DNA from 3 places in the Neisseria oralis genome. Region 3 is predicted to be linked to each of the others. Evidence: riboswitches for the same ligand, from Rfam matches in the RefSeq annotation. Region 3 holds a riboswitch; each other region holds the start of a gene.
The links. A riboswitch is a leader RNA that binds a small molecule or an ion and turns the genes downstream of it on or off. The one in region 3 is predicted to bind thiamine pyrophosphate.
Positions count from the first base shown of each region.

Region 1: another riboswitch for thiamine pyrophosphate. It lies ahead of ACI43T_RS03420 (NRAMP family divalent metal transporter); the one in region 3 lies ahead of thiC (phosphomethylpyrimidine synthase ThiC).
Region 2: another riboswitch for thiamine pyrophosphate. It lies ahead of thiM (hydroxyethylthiazole kinase); the one in region 3 lies ahead of thiC (phosphomethylpyrimidine synthase ThiC).

Region 1 is NZ_JBJGEB010000003.1:6,128-9,403, forward strand. Features, by position in the region: gene ACI43T_RS03420 (NRAMP family divalent metal transporter) at 56-1,270, opposite strand; TPP riboswitch at 1,354-1,447, opposite strand; gene rplS (50S ribosomal protein L19) at 1,549-1,914, opposite strand; gene trmD (tRNA (guanosine(37)-N1)-methyltransferase TrmD) at 1,928-2,674, opposite strand; gene rimM (ribosome maturation factor RimM) at 2,674-3,183, opposite strand; gene rpsP (30S ribosomal protein S16) at 3,200-3,276, opposite strand, start outside.
Region 2 is NZ_JBJGEB010000007.1:39,784-43,059, reverse strand. Features, by position in the region: gene thiD (bifunctional hydroxymethylpyrimidine kinase/phosphomethylpyrimidine kinase) at 1-626, opposite strand, end outside; gene thiM (hydroxyethylthiazole kinase) at 646-1,452, opposite strand; TPP riboswitch at 1,565-1,667, opposite strand; gene ACI43T_RS07835 (hypothetical protein) at 1,639-1,770, opposite strand; gene ACI43T_RS07830 (TonB-dependent hemoglobin/transferrin/lactoferrin family receptor) at 1,964-3,276, shown strand, end outside.
Region 3 is NZ_JBJGEB010000005.1:35,937-39,212, reverse strand. Features, by position in the region: gene thiC (phosphomethylpyrimidine synthase ThiC) at 1-1,598, opposite strand, end outside; TPP riboswitch at 1,691-1,790, opposite strand; partial or broken gene ACI43T_RS05985 (cytochrome-c peroxidase) at 2,004-3,206, opposite strand.

The sequences.
Region 1 (3,276 bases), on a different contig from region 3:
ATTTTTATGGAAAACCGTAATCAAAAATTTCGGCGGTTAGTTTTATGCGATTTATTCAAACCCAAATTAAATAGACAATGGCAGTGATAATGAGCGAAATCCAGCCCAGCCAAGCTAAAGGTATGAGCCACAGCGGTTTGGGTGCATATTGTTTGGCTAAATTCAGATTAAGCCATGCGAAAACGGGTGCAGATAGGAAAGAGGCAGTCATGGCGAACGGTATCATTTTTCCGATGGCACTGTTGAAGAACTGTATCAATACAAAGGACAAAATACATACTCCAAAGAGCCAATATCGCAATTTCGTTCCGTCATGACCAAGAGGTTTTTTGAGAAGTAAGTCCACGGCCTGCATGTTGCAGCGGGAATAGCCGTCTACGGCAACGATGGTTGTACCATAAATGCAGGCAAAGGCAACAAAGATAATTGGCAGGCGAGTCCATTCACCGATGCTGTGGGTATACATATCGACAAACTGGCTGATAAATTTCCCTCCGCTTAATGGCGTTGTGGTTTTTCCGTATTGCACTAATGCGCCGAGTGCCATGAACATCAAGGCTAAGACGATAGTTAATATATAGCTGGTATTGAAATCAATCATGCGTTTCGGGCGATAGTCAGGATTAAGCTTGTTTTTTTCAATAACCCACATTGAGCTGGAAACGCTTAATTCCATCGGAGCAGGCATCCAACCCATCAAGGCGGCAAAGAAAGGGATGGCAGTTATTGTCCACGGCGACGTAACAGTGAAATCGGGTGCAGGAGCGGCAGTGCCTTTGTTGAAAGCCATCAAAAGGGCTAGCAAGGTAATGATACTGAGGCTGAACATAATCCATTTTGATATTTTGTCCAAAGATTGATATTGACGGCTGAACAGTAGGATTAAGAAACTGGCAAGTGTAGCAGCATTTAATATGTTGAGAGGAAGGTTAAATGGTAGCAACATTCCAAGCAATACGGCGGAAAGCAGCGTTCCTCCTGCAATATTGATGATGGTGGCGAAAAAATTGAAAACCAAAAACAGATAAAGATAAAGGCGGCCCTTCCCAGCATATCCTTCAAGCAAGGTTCGGTTATTCACGCTGCTGTAATCAAAGGCAATGCGAAAGAAAGGGTATTTTAATAGATTGACTAATAAAATAAAAAAGGCAAGTTGGTAACCATAATATGCACCGGCTTGAGTGGAAGCAATGATATGGGAGCCGCCGACACAAGATGAGGCCATGATGATACCGGGGCCGAATTGGCGTGAAAAGTTTTTCCAAAACATTTGGATTCCTCAAAGCTGACAGGGGATGAGACAAACAAAAAACCTGTTTCCTAAAAAAACGAAAGAAACAGGTTTTTTAAATCATCAGCTTAAAGCAAACTCCCCACGACAGTATTAACTGTATCGGGTGCGAAGGGTTTTTCTCAGCCGCATGATGCAGCACCCCTGTTTCCTTGGAAAGAATGATTCTAGCAAATTCCGATATGGGTCGAAAGGCCGTCTGAAACGGTTGCAAAAATGCCCGCCGGTGGGGGCGGGCATTTCTTGATTGGAAGGAATTAACCTTTGCGTGCGGGCAGTTTTTCTTTAATGCGTGCCGCTTTACCAGTCAGACCGCGCAGGTAGTACAGTTTGGCACGACGCACGTCGCCACGACGTTTCACTTCGATTTTTTCTACGGAAGGAGAATATAGTTGGAATGTACGCTCAACACCTTCACCGCTGGAAATTTTGCGGACGATGAAGTTGCTGTTCAAACCGCGGTTACGACGGGCGATAACGACACCTTCGTAGGCCTGTAAACGGCTGCGGTTACCCTCTACTACGCGTACGGAAACGACTACGGTGTCGCCGGGTGCGAATTCAGGGATTTCTTTGTTCAAACGAGCAATTTCTTCTTGCTCTAATTGTTGAATCAAGTTCATTGTTTTTCCTAAGTTATGATTGGATTTCCTGTTGCTCTTGCAAGATTTCTTTTAAGAGGCGGGATTCCTTTGGGATTAAACTGTGCTTTGCCAATAAATCGGGGCGGCGCTCTAAAGTGCGTTGCAGCGATTGTTTCAACCGCCACTCGGCTATCAGGCCGTGATTGCCCGAACGCAGTACGTCCGGAACGCTCATGCCTTGAAATTCTAAGGGTTTGGTGTAATGAGGGCAGTCCAAAAGGCCGTCTGAAAACGAATCTTGCTCGGCGGACTGAATATCGCCCAATACGCCCGGTATTAACCGTAATACAGCATCCATCAACATCATGGCCGGAAGTTCTCCGCCGGAGACGACGAAATCCCCCATACTGATTTCTTCGTCGACACTGCTTTGCAGCAAACGTTCGTCTATGCCTTCGTAGCGGCCGCAAAGTAGAATCAGGTTTTCCGATTCGGCCAATTCGGCGGCTTTTTGCTGTGTGAAAGGCTGCCCTTGCGGACTTAGGTAAATAACCCTGCCGCCGCCACAGGCTTGTTTCGCTTGGTCGATTGCAGCTTGTAATGGCGGAGCCATCATTATCATTCCTGGTCCGCCGCCAAAAGGACGGTCATCGATATAGCCGAGTTTGTTGTCGGCAAATCTGCGCGGATTGATAGCTTGGAACCGCCAGAGTTTTTGTTTCAATGCGCGACCGGTTACACCGTATTCGGTGATACTGTCGAACATTTCGGGAAACAGGGTGATGCTTTGTATAAACATCAATAATCCAAGCCCCAGTCTGCCGTGATGGTTTTGCTGTCGTGATTAACGGTTTCAATATAGTTGGATACAAACGGAATCAGAATTTGCTTGTCTGTGCCCTGAATGACTAATACGTCGTTCGCGCCGGTTTCCATCAGGTTTTTGACGGTACCCAGTGTAATGCCTTCCTTGTTGACGACGGTCATGCCGACTAAATCCGTCCAATAGTATTCGTCTTCTCCGGCAGGGGAGAATTCGTCACGTGGAATTTCTACGGTATAACCGCGTAAGGCAAACGCTTGGTCGCGGTCATCAATGCCTTCGAACTTAACTTGGAGTTCGTCTCCTACCAGCTTCCCGGCTTCAAGCACAACATTCAGGGTTTTCCCGTTTTTGCTTAATAGCCACTCGGGGTAGTCCAACAGACTGTCCGGGTATTCGGTATCAGCTGCGATTTTCAACCAGCCTTTAATGCCGAATACGCCTTTAATGTAGCCCATGGCTACCCGTTGTTGAGTGTCGGTCATGGCAGGAATTGTGGATTTAAGCAGCGGCTTTTTGATTTTTAATCAATTTAGTGACTGCATCGCTGACTTTTGCGCCTTGTGCAATCCAGTGGT
Region 2 (3,276 bases), on a different contig from region 3:
TAGCGGCGGCCCGACAGCTCCAGTTTTTCCCCGTCGGGCAGGAACACCCAGTCCGTGCATTGCGCGCTGCGGCTGCCGCCCGAATGGCCGCCTTTGATGACGACTGTCTTCACGCCGGCATCCTGCAAAATCCGCGCCGCGCGTTCGGCGTCTTGCGCGTTTTCCACATCGACGCCGGTCAGCACCTGCGTTTCGGGCAGGTTGGGCGTCAGCACGTCGGCCGACGGCAGCAGATGCCGCTTCATCGCCGCCACCGCCGAATCGTGCAGCAGCGGCGCGCCGCCTTTGGCTATCATCACGGGGTCGAGTACCATCGGGCCGAAACTGCATTCTTTCAGGCATTCGGCCACACATTCGATGATTTCCGCCGTTCCCAGCATACCGAGTTTGAAGGCGCTGATTTGGAAATCGTCGCGCACGGCTTCAATCTGGCTGCGGATAACCTCGGTCGGCACGAGGTGCACCGCCGCCACGCCGAGCGTGTTCTGCGCCGTTACCGCGGTAACGACGCTGGTGCCGAATACGCCGCGCATCTGAAAGGTTTTCAAATCCGCCTGAATGCCCGCGCCGCCGCCGGAATCCGAGCCTGCGATGGTTAATGTCTGTACGAACCGTTCTTGTTCCATTTCCAACCTCCTTGTGTTTTCAGACGGCCTGCACACTCGTGCGTGCCGCTTCCGAGACCTGCCGCGCCGTTACCGCCGCAAGGCTGTCCACCAATCTGACGCCGAACGTACCGCTCTGCGCCGCCGCCAGCCCTTCGGCCGCCGTCTCGCCCGCAACGGCATACACCGTGCACGCCTCGGCGGCCGCGTCCAAATATTCCTGCTCCGGCGCCACGGCCAGAAACGCCGCGATGACCGAACCGAGCAGGCAGCCCGAAGCCGTGATTTTCGGAAACAGCGGCGTACCGTTCGCCACCGCGACTGTGCAGAGGCCGTCTGAAACATAATCGGTCGCGCCGCTCACCGCCGCCACGCAGCCGTAACGCTTCGCCGCCGTTGCCGCGACTTCCGCCGCATTTGCCGCGCCGCCGCCCGCGTCGACCCCTTTACCCTGCCACGCGCCGCCCGCAATATAAGCCATTTCCGCCGCATTGCCGCGTATGGCCGCAAACCGGACTTCGGCCAGCAGCCGCTCCACCGTATCGCGCCGGAACTGCGTCGCCGCCGCGCCGACCGGATCGAACACCACCGGAATCCCGCGCGCGTTGGCCGCCTTCCCCGCCGCCAGCATCGCCTCGACGGTCTGCCGGCGCAACGTGCCGATATTAATCAGCAGCGCGGAACATATCGCCGCCATGTCCGCCATTTCCGATACTTCGTCCGCCATAATCGGCGACGCGCCGAGCGCCAGCAAACCGTTGGCGGTAAAATTCATCGCCACGCCGTTGGTGATGTTGTGTACCAACGGATTTTGCCTGCGCACCTTGTCTAAAAAACGAATCTGCATAATCACCGCTCCGCTAAACGTGTTGCCGGCCGTCTGAAACCGCGCCGGAATACAAAAAAGCACGCCTTCCGAACCGGGCGGAAGCCGTGCTTTTCCAAAAAACGAAAAAATACAAAAAGTTTCATCAGTTTCCTACGCCAGCATTATCTGTATCAGGTTCACGGGTATCATCTCAGCCGCCACCCGTTACGGCAGCAGCACCCCGACTTCTGCGGCTATCTTAGCGCAAACCGGCATACCGGCGCAAACCGCGCCGTTCACTTCATTGAGGCCGTCTGAAAACAGGCCGCGCGTCGCTGCAAATAAGCAAACCACCACTTAATTAACGGTATATTACAAAAACAAGCCGTAAAACCTCTTTTTATGCCTAATAAAACAACATTTTCCTAAATAAATGTAAAAATGAAATTGCAGATTAAAACAAAACGATTTATATTATCATTAACAATTTTATACAAAAACTGATTCTCCACAATAACGGGCTATTTCAATCATTCGAGATATTTAAGCCATGAAACCATCACACATACTCCCCCTTGCCGCCCTTATCGGCAGCATCTTCGGCAATCCCGTTTTCGCCGCGGACGACGCCGCATCCGAAACCGCTCCCGCACAGACCGAACTGAAGCAGGTAACGGTAAAAGGACATCGCAACGCGCCCGCCGCCGTGGAACGGGTCAACCTCGGCCGCATCCAACAGGAAATGATACGCGACAACAAAGACTTGGTGCGCTATTCCACCGATGTCGGCCTGAGCGACAGCGGCCGCCATCAGAAAGGCTTTGCCATTCGCGGCGTGGAAGGCAACCGTGTCGGTGTCAGCATCGACGGCGTGAGCCTGCCTGATTCGGAAGAAAACTCACTGTATGCCCGCTACGGCAATTTCAACAGTTCACGCTTGTCCATCGACCCTGAGTTGGTGCGCAACATCGACATCGTAAAAGGGGCGGACTCTTTCAATACCGGTAGCGGCGCCTTGGGCGGCGGCGTGAATTACCAAACCCTGCAAGGACGTGATTTGCTGCTGCCGGAGCGGCAGTTCGGCGTGATGATGAAAAACGGTTACAGCAGCCGCAACCGCGAATGGACGAACACAGTCGGCTTCGGCATGGATAACGGCAGCGTCGATGCAGCCTTGCTGTATTCACAACGGCGCGGCCATGAAACCGAAAGCGCGGGCAACCGCGGCTATGCGGTGGAAGGTGCGGGCAGCGGCACGAATATCCGCGGTTCGGCACGCGGCATTCCTGATCCGTCCAAACACAAATACCACAGCTTCTTGGCCAAAATCGGTTATCAGATTAACGAAAACCACCGTATCGGCGCGTCGCTCAACGGCCAGCAGGGACATAATTACACAAATGAAGAATCTTATAATTTGATGACTTCCGCGTGGCGCGAAGCCGACGATGTAAACAAACGGCGCAATGCCAACCTGTTTTACGAATGGACGCCTGATTCAAATTGGTTGTCGTTGTTGAAGGCAGACTTCGATTATCAGAAAACCAAAGTGGCGGCGGTTAACAACAAAGGCTCGTTCCCGATGGATTATTCCACCTGGACGCGCAACTACAATCAGAAGGATTTGGACGAAATATACAACCGCAGCATGGACACCCGATTCAAACGTTTTACTTTGCGTTTGGACAGCCAGCCGTTGCAACTGGGCGGGCAGCACCGCCTGTCGTTCAAAACCTTCGCCAGTCGGCGTGATTTCGAAAACTTAAACCGCGACGATTATTATTTCAGCGGCCGTATTTCCCGCACGACCAGCACGATTCAGCATCCGGTGAAAACCACCAACTACGGTTTCTCGCTGTCCGA
Region 3 (3,276 bases):
GCGAGGTCGGCGGCGTGGGCGGCGAGTTTGTAGGTAATGATGCCGGTGCGCACATCTTCTTTGTCGGGCAGGCCGAGATGCTCTTTCGGGGTAACGTAGCAGAGCATGGCTGTGCCGTACCAGCCGATATTGGTCGCGCCTATGCCCGAGGTGATGTGGTCGTAGCTGGGGGCGATGTCGGTAACGAGTGGGCCGAGTGTGTAGAAAGGCGCTTCAAAGCAGTGTTGCAGCTCTTCAGTCATGTTTTCTTTGACGCGTTGCAGCGGCACATGGCCGGGACCTTCGATCATCACTTGTACGTCGTGTTTCCACGCTTTGGCGGTCAATTCGCCCAAGGTGTGCAGTTCGGCGAATTGGGATTCGTCGTTGGCATCGGCAATGCAGCCGGGGCGCAGGCCGTCGCCGAGGCTGAACGAGACGTCGTAGGCTTTCATGATTTCGCAGATTTCGTCGAAATGCGTGTAGAGGAAGTTTTCCCGATGGTGAGCGAGGCACCATTTCGCCATGATGGAGCCGCCGCGCGATACGATGCCGGTGAGGCGGTTGGCGGTCATCGGCACATAACGCAGCAACACGCCCGCGTGTATGGTGAAATAGTCCACACCTTGTTCCGCCTGCTCGATTAAGGTGTCGCGGAACAAATCCCAAGTCAGGTCTTCGGCGATGCCGCCGGTTTTTTCCAAAGCCTGATAGATGGGCACCGTGCCGATGGGGACGGGCGCGTTGCGGATAATCCATTCGCGCGTTTCGTGGATGTGCGCGCCGGTGGACAAATCCATAATCGTGTCCGCGCCCCAACGCAGCGACCACACCATTTTTTCGACTTCTTCGGTCAGGCTGGAGGTTACGGCGGAATTGCCTAAGTTGCCGTTGATTTTGACGCGGAAGTTGCGGCCGATAATCATCGGTTCGAGTTCGGGGTGGTTGATGTTGGCGGGGATGATTGCGCGTCCCGCGGCGATTTCTCGGCGCACGAATTCGGGGGTGATTTGGTCGGGGTGGGTCGGGATGTTCGCGCCGAAACTTTGTCCTGCGTGTTGTTTCAAGAGCTTGGCGTATTCGGGTCGTCTGAAAAGTTCGTCCAGCTTCATGCGTTCGCGTATGGCGGCAAACTCCATTTCGGGCGTGATGATGCCGCGGCGCGCATAGTGAAGCTGGGTTACGTTGCTGCCGCTTTTGGCGCGGCGCGGGCGGGTGATTTGGTTGAAACGCAGATGGGCGGTTTGCGGATCGTGTGCGCGTTCGATGCCGTATTCGCTGGAAAGCTTGGGCAGGATTTCGGTATCGCCGCGTTCGTCCAGCCATGCGGTGCGGACGTGCGGCAGGCCTTGTTTCAGGTCGATGTGTGCCGCCGGATCGCCGTACACGCCGCTGGTGTCATAGACGGGAATCGGCGGGTTGGCTTCCGTACCTTGCGCCGTGTAGGTGTCGTCCTGACGGATTTCACGCAAAGGCACACGGATGTCGCCGCGGCTGCCTTGCAGATACACGCGCTCCGAGTTCGGATATTTGAAGCGGATGCCGATGTCTTCGCTCAAGTCGGCAAGCTCGCGCGCTTCGTTGCCGGAGGTTTTGGCGGTTTTCTTTGGCGTAGTCATAAAAAATGCTCCTGTTTTCTCGTTTGAAAAGAAGAAACAGGAGCGTTTTGCTTTTTCAGACGACCTTAATATCAAAAAAGGCCGTCTGAAAGACAGAATCCGTGAAAACTCCCCACGCAGGTATTATCCCGATCGGGTGTAAAGGGTATTTCTCAGCCGCCTGAACATCAGGCAGCACCCCTGTTTCGTTAGAGGAGGATTATAAACCACGATTGGGGTTTATTGGAAATCTTAACGGGGCTGACATCGGTATTTTAAGGAATGAATTGCTTGAATATCGAGGGAATAGCTATATTGCGTTTCCATAAATCGAAACTTCGTCTGAAAAAGTTGTTTTGCTTTTCAGACGACGTTTGGTATGGCACAAATTTAGGATAACGGGTTCCGTTACCCTAAATCTACGGCTTATTTATTGTTCGGATGGGATTCCATCGGTGCAGACAAAGGCAGTTCGGGCATGGTACGGGCGGAGTCGGAAACATTGCCGGACAGGGTTTTCAGGAAGGCAACGATGTTGTCGGTGTCCTCTGGAGACAGGTCTTTGCCCAGTTGCGCTTTACCCATGATGGTAACGGCTTTGTCCAATTCCCAAACGCTGCCGTTGTGAAAATATGGATAAGTTTTGGCGACGTTACGCAAGCCTGGGACGCGGAAGAAGAATTCGTCTTCGGCTTTTTTGGTTACGTCGGCACGGCCTTTGTCGTGTTTCGGATCTTCGATGAATTTCCAGTACGGGCCTTCAACCAAACCGAATTTTTGGAAGGTTGCGCCGCCGAGGTTGACACCGCTGTGGCAGGCGATACAGCCGTTGTCCATAAAGGCGCGCACGCCTTTGCGCTCTTGCTCGTTCAGGGCGTTGACGTTGCCTTTGAGGTAGTCGTCCCATTTTGTGGGCGTCAACAGGGTGCGTTCGAATGCGCCCAGTGCGGTGGTGATGTTTTTGAAGGAAACTGCGCCGTCTTCGGGGAAGGCGGTTTTAAACAGTTCTTGATATTCGGGGATTTTGGCTATTTTGGCAGCGGCTGCTTCTTGCGAGTCGTTTGCCATTTCCACAGGGTTCACCAACGGTCCACCGGCTTGTTCTTCAACATCGGCCGCGCGGCCGTCTCAGAACTGCATGCCGAGCAAGGCGGCGTTTAAAGCGGTTGGGGAGTTGCGTCCGCCGAACTGTCCTTTATGGCCTTGGCTGGTCGGCAGGTTGTCCACGCCTGCGGTGGCGAGGTTATGGCAGGAGTTGCAGCTTACGGTGTTGCCTTTGGAGAGGCGCGGCTCATACCATAATTGATGGCCGAGTTTGACCTGTTCTTCGGTAAACGGGCGCAGTTTCTGCATTTCTTCGGCACTCGGCAACGGTTTGAAAATACTCTGTGCGCGTTTGAGCAATTCTTGGTCTTCAGGTGAAGCATTGCTGTCGGCAACGGCGGCGGAGGCCGCAGAAGCCGCATTCGAAGCAGCGTTTCCGGCAACAGTTGGGGAGGCCGTCTGAACGGCGGCTTCCGAAGCTCCCGAAGCCGCTTCCGGCGCCCCGCTACCCTGACCGCCGCAGGCGGCAAGGGCAAACAATACGGCTAAGGGCAGAACCAGACGGCAAGGATTTTGGTAGTTCATAATATATTCCTTTTGGGCTTTATTGGTTGAATGTCCTTGAGGAAGCGTTTCTCCCTTTTTTCCCGCATTC